4 regions of the Pantoea phytostimulans genome follow, and region 3 is predicted to be linked to each of the others. Evidence: predicted binding sites of a transcription regulator. Region 3 holds the regulator's gene; each other region holds the start of a gene.
The links. The regulator CRP, encoded in region 3, controls carbon source genes, mostly activating them, when cyclic AMP is high. The targets are predictions, from matches to a motif close to ATGTGANNNNNNTCACAT.

Region 1 (3,581 bases), 750 kb from region 3:
ATGCGACGGGTGGCGAGCTGCTCTATAAGGTGACTTTTGGCGATATGCCGGAGCAGGGCGAGCAGGTCGGCGATAAATCAGCGCCGCCGCTACCCCCTGAAAAAATCATGCATGCGCATTTGCGTATCGGGCAAGGGGAGCTGATGTTAAGTGACGGCAACCCTAATCAGCCGCCCGCTTCTGAGCACGCAGGTTACGCGGTCAGCCTGGCGACAACCGATACGGCGCAAGGTGAAGCCTGGTTTGAAAAGTTATCAGCCGGGGGGAAAATCACAACGCCTTGGCAGGAAACATTCTGGGCCAAAGGGTTTGGTATGTTCATCGATAAGTTCGGAATTCCATGGCGCATCAATGTTTTGAAGCCGCATGAATAAAGGCAAAGCGCTCTTCCCCAAGTGGGGAAGAGCGAGGCAGGCGGCGAATGCCGCCTGTGGCATTAGAAGTTATAACCTGCAACCAGGTAATAACCCCAACCGGTAGATTTCACTTCAAAATCACCGTTACCAAAGTTCAGCTCACGGCCATCAGCCCACTGTCCGCCATTGTGGAAATAACGCGCCACGGCAGAGAAATGCCAGTGATCGTAACCCAAAGAGAGGATGTGGCTAGAGGCGATAGAGTTACTGGTACGTGAAGAGCCGCCTTTTTCAGCCAGGTCTGAACCCCAATCGAAGTTAGTGAAGCCCACGTAACCCAGATTACCCCCCCACAGCGTGGTGATCGGTACAAAGTATTTCACTTTGAAGCGATAGCCATCCCAGCTATTTTCGTTCGCCGCGCCGTAGTTTTCCCACTGGTATTTCGCATAAACGTTCAATGAAAGGCCAACATCGCTGTGCGTATCGATGTCGGTTCCTAAACCCATGTACCAGGTATTTTGGCGATTATCGCTGTTATGACCCATGTCGTAGATGTAGTTATTGGCGAAATACCACTCTTTGAATGGACCAAACGCCAGGCTGGTGCCGGTCAGTTTGTCGATAGAGAAGCGCGGTTCGATCTCCATGAACATCGGTGAGCCGTGGTCAAAAATGCCGTTGGCATTGCTGTTGCCCACGCCGAAGAAATTTGTCAGGTCGAGGTAGCCATAAAAATCGAACCAATCTTTCTTGGCGAAAGCTTCATATTCCAGATAAACATCGTTGTTGAACTGGGGTCCGAAACGCGTGTGGTAGCTGCCCACCACGTTGACGCTCTGGTGCCACCAGTCAGAAACATACTGCGGATCGCTTTCAGCCGCTTGCGCAGCGCCGCTCATGGAACATGCCAGCAAGGCACCTGCTACCAACGTTTTAAATTTCATTATCATTAACCACATGCTTTTGACCGCTGCACGACTGGCGCGATCAGAGTGAAATCGATCCCTTGATGGGCAGTGAATTGTTTTAATCAACCAAAGGCGTTTTTAAGCTCGCGTAGCGTGCCTGCAACAAGGGGATAGAAAATAGATTTTGCTCACGTTTGTCAAAATGTGTTGCATGATAATTCAGCTGAAATGTGATGATGATCACATTAATAGCGGGTAGCGAACGGAACCAGGCAACCGTTTACGTTGTCAGGTTCCGTTTTGAACAGGTGAGATCAGGGAAGGGTAACGCGAACCTGCAAGCCGCAAATGGCGCCTTGTGGATTGAAACAGTTGGAAAGTGCGACGTGAATGCTGTTCTTTTCCGCCACGCTACGCACAATCGATAAACCCAGACCGCTGCCTTGAGCTTTCACATCTGGCGAACGGGCAAAGCGATCAAAAGCACGCTCAATAAACGATTCCGGTATACCCGGCCCGTTATCAACAATATCGACCACCGTTTGTCCCGCAACGCGATGCAGTAAAACATCCACCAAACTGCCTTCTGGCGTATGTAACATGGCGTTACCAATCAGGTTGTCGAACAGGCTACGTAGTTCGGAGCGGCTCGCCTGCAAACGATAATGGGTAGAGCCGTTGAAACCGATGTCGATACCACGCTTATCTGCCACAACCATGAGCTGCTCAATGCTCTCTTTCAGCAGATCGTCCAGTTCAATATTCTCGATGCTGGCGACCACGGTTTGATCTTCCTGACGTGAAATATTCAGTAACTGTGTGACCAAATGACGTGTGCGCGTCACGCCCGCTTCAAGCTGATCAAACTGGCGGCTGGCTTCACCCTGTTGAATATGTTGGCGTAAATTTTCTAGCTGTAAGGTAACAGCGGTGACAGGCGTTCGCAGTTCATGAGCAGCATCTTCCAAAAATTGACGCTGGGCCGACCAGGCTGCGCGCAGTTTATCGAGCAGCGAGTTGTAAGCCGCAACCAGCGGCAGGATCTCATCCGGTAAGCCATCGGGCGAAACATTGTGGGGATGATGTGTTTCCTGGGCGGCGATCTGGCGCGACGCGACGCGGAGATCGCGGGTGATCTTACGCACTACCAACCAGATCACCAGCAGCGAAAGCGGCATCATTAGGATCAATGGTACGATCGCTGAGAGTGCCCGCTTCACCATCAACTCTTTCATATAGCTCAGGTTATGCATCACCTGAATGGTTTTGATATCGCTGCCGGGTTGGCCGGGTCGCGTATAAATACGCCATTCGCAATCATGGCAACCGCCGACATCGGCATCGTGATAGCCTTTTTTCGCTTGCAGCGGGGCGTGCAGCTCTGGCCAGGAGCTGGCGCGCAGTTGACCATCGGCATCCCAGAGCTGAACCACAAACGCGCTTTTCAGCTTGTCGGCTGGCACCATAAGGGGCATTAACGCAGGAATTTGTTTGTTGGTTGCCCAGGCATCGGCGATTTTAGAGAGCTGATCATCCTTCATAGTGCCAATCATGTCGCCATAGCAGCTGAAGAAATACCAGCTCACGCCGCCAATCATCAATAAATGGATAATCAGCAGCGTGCTCAATAATTTATTACGCAGGGATCGCATAAAAGTGAAAGGTTTCATATTGCCGGTACTCGCCAGCCTAACCCGCGCACATTGCGGATTGCATCGTTGTCTAATTTGCGGCGCATACCGTGAATCAACACATCCACCGCGTTGCTGGTGACCTCTTCGCCCCAGCCGTAAATGCGGTTTTCCAACTGCTCACGAGACAAAATGGCGCCCGGACGCTCCAGTAAGGCATACAAAAGCGCATATTCACGCGCGGTAAGCTGCTCGCGCTGGCCTTTGTACATCACTTCACGCGTCAACATGTCTAGCTGCACATCGCCGCTGCCTAACACCGAATCTGCCGCGCCGTGACGACGTCGGGTAATGGCACGCATTCTTGCCAGCACTTCTTGCAGATCAAAAGGTTTAAGCAGGTAATCATCTGCGCCGGTGTCCAGCCCTTGTACGCGCTGCGCCACGGTATCGCGTGCGGTGAGAATCAGCACTGGCGTCGCATCGCCACGGCTGCGCGCCCGGCGTAACACCTGCAAACCGTCATCACGTGGTAAACCGAGATCGAGCAATACGCAGCTGTAGCCGCCCTCAGCCCAGGCATTATGGGCAAAAACGCCGTCACGAACCCAGTCAACTGACCAGCCCGCTGCTTCCAGCGCCTGCTGTAAATTTGCGCCAATCATTTCATCATCTTCGACTAA
Region 2 (3,581 bases), on a different replicon from region 3:
GCCGACCCAGATGCACAGCAAGCCATCCAGAACACGGGCAATAAACATCAACGATCCAATCAAAAACGCAGGCACACCGACCACATCAGTGTAGTAATACGCCAGAAAAGTCACCATCAAGGTGTAAGTCAGATTCGTGCCGTAATCGCCAAAACCAAATGATAAACGTTCACGCAGACCTACCGGCGGATGGGTTGTAATTTGTGGATTCGCTTTCATAACGCCTCCTCGCCACACAGGATGCAGAGATCCCAACTCGCAATGTCCAGCGTTTCTCCCTGTTCAACGGCGTGGTTGTTCAATAATGAAGTGGCCCGTAGCAAAGGGTTTTTCGCCTGTTGCGGTGTAGAAGAGTAATTGAGCAGGAAAATCACTGTTTGCTGCATCTTGGTTTTCGCTTTCCGTACGATCAGGGGAAAGGCGTAATCTGAGCGTAGCGGCGTCAATGCTGGCGTGGCCAGAAGCCCGCTAAAGATGTGCTCCATGCCTTCGCTCGACAGGTTACAACCAATATAGGTCGCCGAACCTTCGCCATACGTGTTACGGGTGATAGCCGCATATTTACCCCAGTAAGGATGCTCATAGCGCGCCAGCACTTCTGTTTCTGCTGAGGTGGGCTGCAATAATTCCATCCAGTCTGTTACGCAACCGACATCACCTTCTAACCGAAAAGTCTCTTGCGACAACCGCACATCATCAGGCTCAACAAACAGCTGATAGGAAACGCCACACGCTTCGCCAATAATGCCCGGCTGCAAGGCGGTGCGCACCTGCAGATTTTCATCTGCGAATCCCGATTTAAAAGAATAAATGATATGCCCGCCGCGCTCGACAAAAGTATTCAGGCGTATCAGCAGTTCATCCGATGCGGCATACAGCAACGGCACAATTAATACGTCATAACGCAGCGCGCGAGGATCATCAGCATCAAGAATATCCAGCTCGATATTCAACCGATACAGTGCGTCATACCAGCTACGGAAAAAGTCGTTGTATTGATGCGCCTTGTCACCGCCAAATTGATGCCCGCGCCACGGATGCCAGTCCACCGCCGTCAGACAACGGTTACTGACCAGCATCGCCACGCGATTGCTCTTGGTCAGGCCCGCTAATACGGGGGATAACCTTTCAAGGCTGTTGCCAATGCCGCACGCTTCATCATAAACAGGATTCGGCAGCAGATCGTGGCTGAGTAAACCTTTCCAGTAGGTTTCCCAGGCATTATGAATTGAGTGCCAATGCCAGTAGCCGACCATTGACGCACCGTTAGCGATGTGGCTAAACGCTTGTAATCTCAGTTGCCCCGGATAAGGCGTCCAGTCTTTAAACGCTTGCGCCTGGGTTTCCAATACAAAGTAGTTTTGATCTTTAGTTGTGCGGGCAATATCACCCGTAAACGCGATTTCCGCGCCAGTAAGGCGTGATTGCCCGGGATGATAGACATCTACACCGGTCACATCCAGCAGGCGTGACGTGGCAAAGTGGTCAACTTCAGCGCGCAGGCCAAATGACCAGTTGCGCCAGTCAAAATCGAAATTGTGAGTGATAAATTGCGACGCTGAACGATACTGTTTCACCAACTCGACCTGCCACGACAGGAAATCGGTCACTAACTGGCGCTGAAAAGCTTTGAACTCCGCGCCAAGGCTGGCATTGATAGTGCCTTCCACTGACGGGAAATCTTCCCAGGCATCCACGCGGTTGCTCCAGTAATCCAGCCCAAAAGCGCGGTTAAGCGAAGCCAGATCATCATTAAATTTTTTGCGTAGCGACTTAACAAAGGCCACCTGAATGTGATGGCCACTGGTTTCATAATATTTGGTTTCGTTATCAACCTGAAAACCGATGACAGCAGGATGTGCAGCCGTGGCCTCTAATAACTGACGAATAATACGTTCGGCGTAATAGCGATAAACCGGGCTAGCGATATCCATTTTTTGCCGTGGCCCATATTTATTCTGACCCTGCGGCGTTGTCGCCAACACTTCTGGATAACGTTTTGCCAGCCAGGCGGGCACCGCGTAGGTAGGTGTACCGATAATCACGCTAATGTCATTTGCATGCATGCGATCAAGAACCGTTATTACCGAAGAAAAATCAAACTCGCCTTCTTGCGGTTCATAGGTGCTCCAGGTGCTTTCAGCGATGCGTACATAATTGATGCCCGCTGCTTTCATCATGGCGATATCTTTTTCCAGACGCTCTTCTGGCAGATATTCACGATAATAAGCAGTACCAAACCAAATCTTCTCCATTCGCATTCCCGCTTTGTTTGCCGCTCAGGCTGCTAACTTAGCGGAAAGCTTCGATGCGAAGCTGTAGACGGCTGTCGCCAACATACAGAAATCTGCTATCGCCTTAAGAGTCTGATCGCGATCACATAACCGCGGTTAAGCCGATTGACCCACGCTTGAGCGCCTTTAGCGCGCGCTGTAATGAGATGACGCGCAGGTTATAACCCCCCTTTTATCTCGGTTTGCTGTGTATCGATTTATGCCGGGAACGCTTTGCACTGATTAAAATAATTTGGCATATTTTTTGACCCGGTGATGAGTCTGATAGCGTTACCGGACAACGCCAACGTGAGTTTTATTTAGGGAATGCTTGAAGGAAAATGAAGAAATTATTTGTCTACGGCACATTATGTCCGGGCCGCTCTAATGCACATATTCTGGAAAATATTGGCGGTGAATGGCAACAAGGTTATGTAACGGGGACCTTTTATGAGCGGGGCTGGGGAGCAGCAGCAGACTTCCCAGGCGTTGTGCTGGATAAGAACGGCCAACGCGTCAATGGTTACCTTTTTTTCTCTGACAAGCTTGAGCCGCATTGGCCGATGCTGGATGAATTCGAAGAGGGTTATGATCGCGTTGAAGTAAGTGTCACAACAGCAGCAGATCAACAGATTACGGCTTGGGTATATCAACTTCAGCCACAAATCAGCTGATAATCTACTGAACTGGCCCTTCCAAACCAGCGCGGCCTCACTGACATTTTCGTTGTTTCGCTGGTTCCACTCATCACCTCATCCGCGTATTTAATCCTCTCTGTAACTGTTTCTGAAACCCCCAACTTGTAAACAGATGAAAATATTCTCCTGAAACATTAATTCAAATGTGGCTGAAGTTTTCATAAGCAATTAATTAGCAGCAAAAGCTAAAACAGATAACACAAAAGGGTATTTGATAACATCCATCACAACTTGTTAACAAGATTCGTGATCATCAACGTTGTCGAAGTTGATCAGCGCTAACAGTGCAACAACGTCTAACAATCAATCGTGTTTACGCTTTCCTAATGGCCGGCTTTACCTTCCGTTTTCTGAGGAGTTCGATAATGAAAGCATTAGTTCAGGATGTTTTATCTATATTTTCCCATCCGACCGTTAAACCCGTATTTATCCGTTCAGGGTTATCTTTTCGTGAAAAAAACTCCATTCAGCCTATGGGAGTTACATCGGTAAGTTGGGCGACATCCATGGAGGAATTAAATGACGCCTTGTTACATAAAGCCCTGGATGCGGGTGCCGTGGGATATCACATCACCGAAGTCGAATCTCACAAACAAGGTAAAGATGAGCA
Region 3 (3,581 bases):
TATTTCGGTCCCGAAGCCAATGACTTCGGCCTGCTAGAACACTCTTTTATCGAATACGGTAAAAGTGGTCAGGGTGAGTCGCGCAAATATCTGCATACCTATGATGAAGCGGTGCCGTGGAATCAAGTGCCCGGCACGTTTACACCCTGGCAGCCGCTGCCGTCGAATACGGATATTTTATTTTACGAAGGCCTGCACGGCGGCGTTATGACAGCGCAACACAATGTGGCTGAAAACGTCGATTTACTGGTTGGCGTAGTGCCGATTGTGAATCTGGAATGGATTCAGAAGCTGGTGCGTGATACCAGCGAGCGCGGGCATTCACGTGAAGCGGTGATGGATTCAGTGGTGCGTTCAATGGAGGATTACATCAATTTCATTACCCCACAGTTTTCCCGCACGCATATTAACTTCCAGCGCGTTCCTACCGTAGACACGTCAAACCCGTTTGCCGCACGCACCATTCCGTCGCTGGATGAGAGCTTTGTGGTGATCCATTTTCAGGCGTTGGAAGATATCGATTTTCCTTATCTGCTGGCGATGCTACAGGGATCGTTCATTTCGCACATTAATACGCTGGTGGTGCCGGGCGGCAAGATGGGATTAGCGATGGAGTTGATTATGGGGCCATTGGTAAAACGATTAATGGAAGGTAAGCGGATTGAATAAATATCTACCCTAAATAATTCGAATCGCAGGAAGATGGCAACGAATGAATCCTGATGAGCTGATTAAAGTAGATGTTACCGGTGAATGCGGGCAGTCAACGCACCAGCAATTTGAAAAATGATGGATAGAGAGGCCGAGAGTCGGCCTCCAGCAATTACCGTTCTTTCACTTCATAGCTGTGGGTCATTTCTACCCCTTTACCCAACATGATCGCGACTGAGCAATACTTCTCAGCCGAAAGATCGACAGCACGTGCAACCGCTTTGTCAGCCAGCGCTTTGCCGCTGACAATAAAGTGCAAATTAATATGCGTAAAAATACGCGGCGCTTCTTCGCGACGTTCGGACGTCAGCTTCACCTCGCAATCCACTACATCATTGCGGCCTTTCTGCAAAATGGTGACCACATCAATCGCGCTGCAACCGCCCGCTGCCATCAACACCATTTCCATTGGGCTAGGGGCTTTATCGCCGGCGTTGCCGTCCATCAAAACCTGATGACCAGAAGAGGATTCACCAAGAAACGTTAGACCTTCAACCCATTTCACTCTTGCCTGCATGATTTAGCTCCCAGAATATGCTGATTTGCCGCCAGAGTACGCTTTCACCTGGTAAACAGCAATCCAGAGAAATCCGCACTTTGCTGAAGCGAGACAACACAAGACAGTCGGCAAAAGCTGTGCTACAAACAGAGCTGAAAATATTTTTCGTCACTCGATGACGGAGCCGGGAAGAATTAAGCGCACTGCGCCAAATGCAGCCCGAATAATTTCCAAAATGGAAAATGCTTTACGCTTTCATCGCCTGACAGGGAAACTGTCCCCTGTATTTTGGGCACGATTACAACAGAGGATAATAGCGAATGGTTCTCGGCAAACCGCAAACAGACCCTACACTCGAATGGTTCCTGTCCCATTGCCATATTCACAAATATCCATCCAAAAGTACGCTGATTCACCAAGGTGAAAAAGCTGAAACGCTTTACTACATCGTGAAAGGTTCCGTTGCGGTTCTGATCAAAGATGAAGAAGGCAAAGAGATGATTCTCTCCTATCTGAATCAAGGCGATTTTATCGGCGAGCTTGGCCTGTTTGAAGAAGGTCAGGAACGCAGCGCTTGGGTACGTGCGAAAACCGCGTGCGAAGTGGCGGAAATTTCTTACAAGAAATTCCGTCAGTTGATTCAGGTAAACCCGGATATTTTGATGCGACTGTCGTCGCAGATGGCGCGTCGCTTACAGGTAACGTCAGAAAAAGTGGGTAACCTCGCTTTCCTCGACGTGACTGGACGCATTGCACAAACACTGCTTAATCTGGCCAAACAGCCAGACGCCATGACGCATCCCGACGGCATGCAAATTAAAATTACTCGTCAGGAAATTGGCCAAATTGTTGGTTGTTCACGTGAAACCGTGGGCCGTATTTTGAAGATGCTGGAGGATCAGAACCTGATCTCAGCACACGGCAAAACCATCGTCGTTTACGGCACCCGCTAATTCCTGTCACTCCCGGCGTGATGGCAACATCACGCCGTTATTATTTGCGCTGAGCTGATGTGGCGTCGAATCATTTATCATCCTGAGATCAATTATGCCCTGCGGCAAACGCTGGTCCTTTGCGTGCCCGTTGCGCTCGGCTGGCTGTTTGGCGATCTGCAAAAAGGTCTGCTGTTCTCATTGGTTCCCGCTTGCTGCAATATTGCTGGCCTTGATACGCCCCACAAGCGCTTCTTCAAACGCCTGATCGTTGGCGGCGGCCTGTTTGCACTTGGCAGCTTTCTTATTCAGTGGCTCACGCTGAAAGGCATTCCCCTGCCCGCGATTCTGTTTGTCGTGCCGCTTTTGCTGGGTGTAACGGGTGAGATCAGTCCACTTCACGGGCGTTTACTGCCCGGCGCGCTGATCGCCTCTATCTTCACCTTAAGCCTGATGGGGCACATGCCTGTCTGGGTTCCGCCGCTGCTCTACATTGGCGGTACGCTGTGGTATGGCCTGTTTAACTGGTTCTGGTTTTGGTTGTGGAAAGAGCAACCAATGCGTGAAAGCCTGAGTCTGGTCTATCGCGAGCTGGCAAATTATTGCGACGCGAAATACACCTTGCTGACACAACTCACCGATCCTGAAAAGGCGCTGCCACCTCTGCTGGCGCGTCAGCAAAAAGCAGTGGATTTGATTAATATCTGCTATCAGCAGATGCATATGCTGTCTGCCAACGGTGATGAAACCCATAAACGCCTGAAGCGGGCTTTTCAAGTTGCGTTGGATTTACAGGAGCATATTTCGGTCAGTCTGCATCAGCCGGAAGAAGTGCAAAAGCTGGTTGAGCAAAGCCATGCCGAAGCGGTGATCCGCTGGAACGCTAAAACCATTTCTGCACGGCTGCGCGTCTTAGCTGACAATATCCTTTATCACCAGCTTCCCGATCGTTTCTCAATGGATAAGCAGCTGGGCGCACTGGAAAAAATTACGCGCCAGCATCCCGATAACCCGGTCGGCAATTTTTGTCTTTACCATTTCAACCGCATCGCCCGCGTGTTACGTACGCAAAAGCCGCTCTATCAACGTGACTTAATGGCCGATCGCCAACGTCGCCTCCCGCTTCTGTCTGCGTTGCGTAGCTACCTAAGATTCAGATCCGCCGCACTGCGCACCGCCGGACGGTTTTCTGTGATGCTAATGTTTGGCAGCGCGTTGGCGATGTTTTTCAATATCCCCAAACCCTACTGGATTTTGATGACCATTATGTTCGTCAGCCAGAACAGTTACAGCGCCACGCGGGTTCGTATTCAGCACCGTGCGCTGGGTACTTTTGCTGGATTGGTGATTGCGGCCGCCACGCTGCGCTTCGCCGTCCCGGAATCGCTGGTGCTGTTGATCATGCTGGCCATTACTTTTATCAGTTATGTCTTCACTCG
Region 4 (3,581 bases), on a different replicon from region 3:
TGCGCTGGACAGCGATGACGTAGGCATGCGCATGAATACGCGTTACGGCATCAAGCAGGCGATTGCCAGCCACGCCGCCAGCCTGATCAACGAAGGTGAATCGGTTTTTATCGAAGGTGGCAGCACCAATGCTTTGCTGGCACGCACATTATCCGATCGTCGCGATGTTACCGTTATTACTGTCAGCCACTACATTGCTCACTTACTCAAAGAGGCGGCTTGTGAAGTGATTGTATTGGGTGGCATGTTGCAGAAAAGCAGTGAATCGATGGTCGGCCCGCTGACGCGTTACTGCGTACAGCAGGTTCATTTCCATAAAGCCTTTGTCGGTGTTGATGGCTGGCATGCTGAAACCGGCTTCACAGGCCGTAATATGCTGCGCTGCGACGTCGTTGATGCCGTGCTGGCGAAGGGTGTTGAAACGTTCGTTCTGACCGACTCTTCCAAGTTTGGGCAAATCCATCCTTATCCACTGTCGCCGGGTTTTCAGGTTCGTCGGGTGATAACCGACAGCGCCCTTCATCCCACCCTCCTGACACAACTTCAGGAACAGAACGTGGCGGTTATTCAGGTTAATGAGAAGGTCGTCTGAAATGTGGGTGCTTTAACCTTGCCCCTGTTTTAGGTGTAATGTATGGGTGAACAGAGAGAAGATTCCGTTCGCCCTCATCAACACGTTTTTTAATACATAAACCCTGCGTGCTAAAAACAAGGCCGCCCCTTGCCATTCTGGGACAGATTAAATCGTGTATTTAGTCAATAATAACAGCGCTGAAAGGGATTTAATTTGGGAATTAAACGCGTAAAGCAGGAAAGTTTTATAACTAATAAAAGCTAAAAAGTAACTAACGTATATTACAGGCCGCGAAGGTTATTTTAATTAAATAAGCCGGTATTCTTTGCAGAATTACCGGCTCTCTTCAACACGATTACGCGACCAAATCTTGTTCTTGCTGACGCGCCCTGCCAGGCCATTTTTTGAATGCGACTATTGCAATCAACATCGCTGACAGGCCAAACAGCGCCCCAACATAACCCACTGAGGAGAGTGAAAGATCAATGCTGACGGTTTGACCAACCAGCGCGCCTAAGCCAATACCAATGTTGAAAATACCTGAGAACATTGCCATACCGATGTCGGTGGCTTCTGGGGCCAGCGTCAATACTTTCATCTGCATTCCCATACCGATGATCATGAATGCGATGCCCCAAAGCGCACAGATAGCGATCAAACCGCTCATGCTGTGGGCAACGCTTACCATTGTCATCAAACACAGGGTGAGTAGAGCTATCGCGCCAATCAGCAGGTTCGACAGATGTTTTTCACCATATTTGCTGAAAATAATGCTGCCACTGATCCCAGCCACACCGAAGATAAGCAGCAGTAAAGTGGCGAAGTTATGGCTCATTCCTGCCACTTGTTGCACAAACGGCTCGATATAGGTAAACGCGCTGAAATGCGCCGTCACAACGATGACCGCCAACGCATACAGGCTTAACAGCGCTGGATTCGTCAGTAATCCCGGCAGGCTTTTCAGTGATCCACTCTGTTCAGAGGTGACACGCGGCATAATTTTGATAATCATCGCCAACAGAATCATGGCGGCAACACCAATAACTAAAAAGGTGACGCGCCAGCCAAAACTTTGCCCAATGATACGGCCAAGTGGCAAGCCCAGCACGGATGCCAACGCCGTTGCCGTTGCCAATAAACCCAACGCCTGAGCGCGCTTCCCTGCAGGAGCAAGGCGAATAGCCAGCGAAGCTGTAATGGACCAGAACAGCGCATGTGCAAGCGCCACGCCAGCGCGGCTCACCAGCAAAACGTCAAAATTCCAGGCGAAAAATGAGAGCAGATGGCTGCCCGCAAACAAACTGAACAGGCTCAGCAGCAGCACGCGCCGATCAATTTTGCTGGTCATCAACATGAGTGGCAGCGACATAAGCGCCACTATCCAGGCATAAATTGTCAGCATGACGCCTGCCTGCGCACTCTCCATGCCAAAGCTCAATCCAATATCGGATAAAAGCCCAACAGGAATATATTCTGTGGTGTTAAAAATGAATGCTGCAACGGCAAGTGTTAAAACACGCAGCCATGCAACTTTACGGGACACCGTTTGCAAGTCAGACATAATTAATCAACCCTGGAACCTGAAATAAGAAAGCGCGCAATGGTAATGGCGCGAGCTTCCTTCATTCAAGCTTAATGTGATCAATGTCGCATTTTTCGCAAATCTGGCGCGTTGGGATTAGATATATTCAGCCATATGATTAGTATTCTCTATCCGAATCAAAATAAGTCTTATCATAAAAAATAAATGAGCCGTTTTTTATTCTTGATATCGATATAATTTTTAATTGGGATTATTAAATAATATAAGCTTCCTTTCATCTCATTTCACATCGCATTAACAGAACCCCTAAGCACGGCTACATTTGTCCTGTTTTTTCCGATACTCGCGTGGGCTAACGCCCATGTGGTGGCGGAATATGCGCGAGAAATAGAGCGGATCGTTATAGCCCACGGTCAGGGCGACCTGCGTTATCGCAAAGTTGGTTTTTTGCAGCAGCTCGCAGGCACGGGCGACACGCTGTTTTTCGCGCCAGGCCGATATCGTTTGGCCCGTCTCTTTCTTAAACAGGTGCGCTAAACGCGAAGGTGAAAGGCAGGCGAGTCGAGCCAACTGGTCGATATGGGTTTCTTGCGTCATGTGCTCATTAAGAAACTGGCAGAGTTTTTTAATACGCGGATCGATTCTGGGTTGCCGAAAGTCTGGCTGAGCGCGAAAGCACTCCAGAATCACCTTTTCGACAGCGTTCATTGCTAGCGCTTCCGCTAACGGCTCATCGCTGACGCTAAGCTGAATAGCCTCCATAAAGCGCGATCGCATTTCTTCGGCTTCTTCAGGTGCCGTTAATACAAGCCGCCCGATTCCTTCCACACATTGATTCCATTGCAGCCACTCAAGCCAGTAAGTGCGCGGAATGAAATAAATCCACAAATGATCCCAATATTCACTCTGTTCATCACGGCCGTAATGATGCGGCACGCCCGCCGGAAACAGTAAAACCTCGCCGGGCTGGCACTGAAAACTACCTTTGGAGGTATAGATTTTGCCACTGCCACGCAGGGTTAAATTGAGGATCACTCCCTTCATGCCGCCTGCGCGGTGGATAAAAAAGTCGAGTTTGCTGCCACGTGTAATGGGCGTAAAACCGGCTACCATCCAGGCGTTAAAAGTAAAACGCCGGACCAGCGGGGAAAAACCGACCATGCCTGCTTCTTCAACCTGTGCCATTTTTTATGTTCTGCCGGGCTTGATAAGGTCAGGCAGCATAGCGCAACGGAATATTTCCGCTGCGCTGCTGCTCCGATCTTGAAGCTTTTCAGAATGTTGGTCGTTATGGATGCACCTGTAGCGTGATTGAGGACGCAACAATTGGCGCCTCAAATTTGCCCTGCGCAAGGTCGGCGGCGACCTGCGGATAGATGTCATCAAGCCGATAAAAATAGAGCAACGCCATGTTTAACAGCGCGAGTACCAACGGGAATGCGATAAACAGAAACTGGATCATCT

Region 1: the regulator CRP is predicted to act here: its motif matches at 1,496-1,513, upstream of ACF2G4_RS16135 (nucleoside-specific channel-forming protein Tsx).
Region 2: the regulator CRP is predicted to act here: its motif matches at 2,365-2,382, upstream of ACF2G4_RS19125 (beta-galactosidase).
Region 4: the regulator CRP is predicted to act here: its motif matches at 2,210-2,227, upstream of ACF2G4_RS19110 (sugar transporter).

The regions. Positions count from the first base shown of each region.
Region 1 is NZ_CP173698.1:3,458,085-3,461,665, forward strand. It holds gene yjdN (VOC family metalloprotein YjdN) at 1-374, shown strand, start outside; gene ACF2G4_RS16135 (nucleoside-specific channel-forming protein Tsx) at 437-1,303, opposite strand; gene ACF2G4_RS16140 (HAMP domain-containing sensor histidine kinase) at 1,582-2,937, opposite strand; gene ACF2G4_RS16145 (response regulator) at 2,934-3,581, opposite strand, start outside.
Region 2 is NZ_CP173699.1:135,561-139,141, forward strand. It holds gene ACF2G4_RS19120 (MFS transporter) at 1-219, opposite strand, end outside; gene ACF2G4_RS19125 (beta-galactosidase) at 216-2,255, opposite strand; gene ACF2G4_RS19130 (gamma-glutamylcyclotransferase family protein) at 2,615-2,947, shown strand; gene ACF2G4_RS19135 (DUF1471 domain-containing protein) at 3,337-3,581, shown strand, end outside.
Region 3 is NZ_CP173698.1:2,707,005-2,710,585, forward strand. It holds gene ACF2G4_RS12715 (phosphoribulokinase) at 1-669, shown strand, start outside; gene ACF2G4_RS12720 (OsmC family protein) at 824-1,228, opposite strand; gene crp (cAMP-activated global transcriptional regulator CRP) at 1,531-2,163, shown strand; gene ACF2G4_RS12730 (YccS/YhfK family putative transporter) at 2,221-3,581, shown strand, end outside.
Region 4 is NZ_CP173699.1:130,968-134,548, forward strand. It holds gene ACF2G4_RS19105 (DNA-binding transcriptional regulator YciT) at 1-592, shown strand, start outside; gene ACF2G4_RS19110 (sugar transporter) at 930-2,135, opposite strand; gene araC (arabinose operon transcriptional regulator AraC) at 2,424-3,302, opposite strand; gene ACF2G4_RS19120 (MFS transporter) at 3,406-3,581, opposite strand, start outside.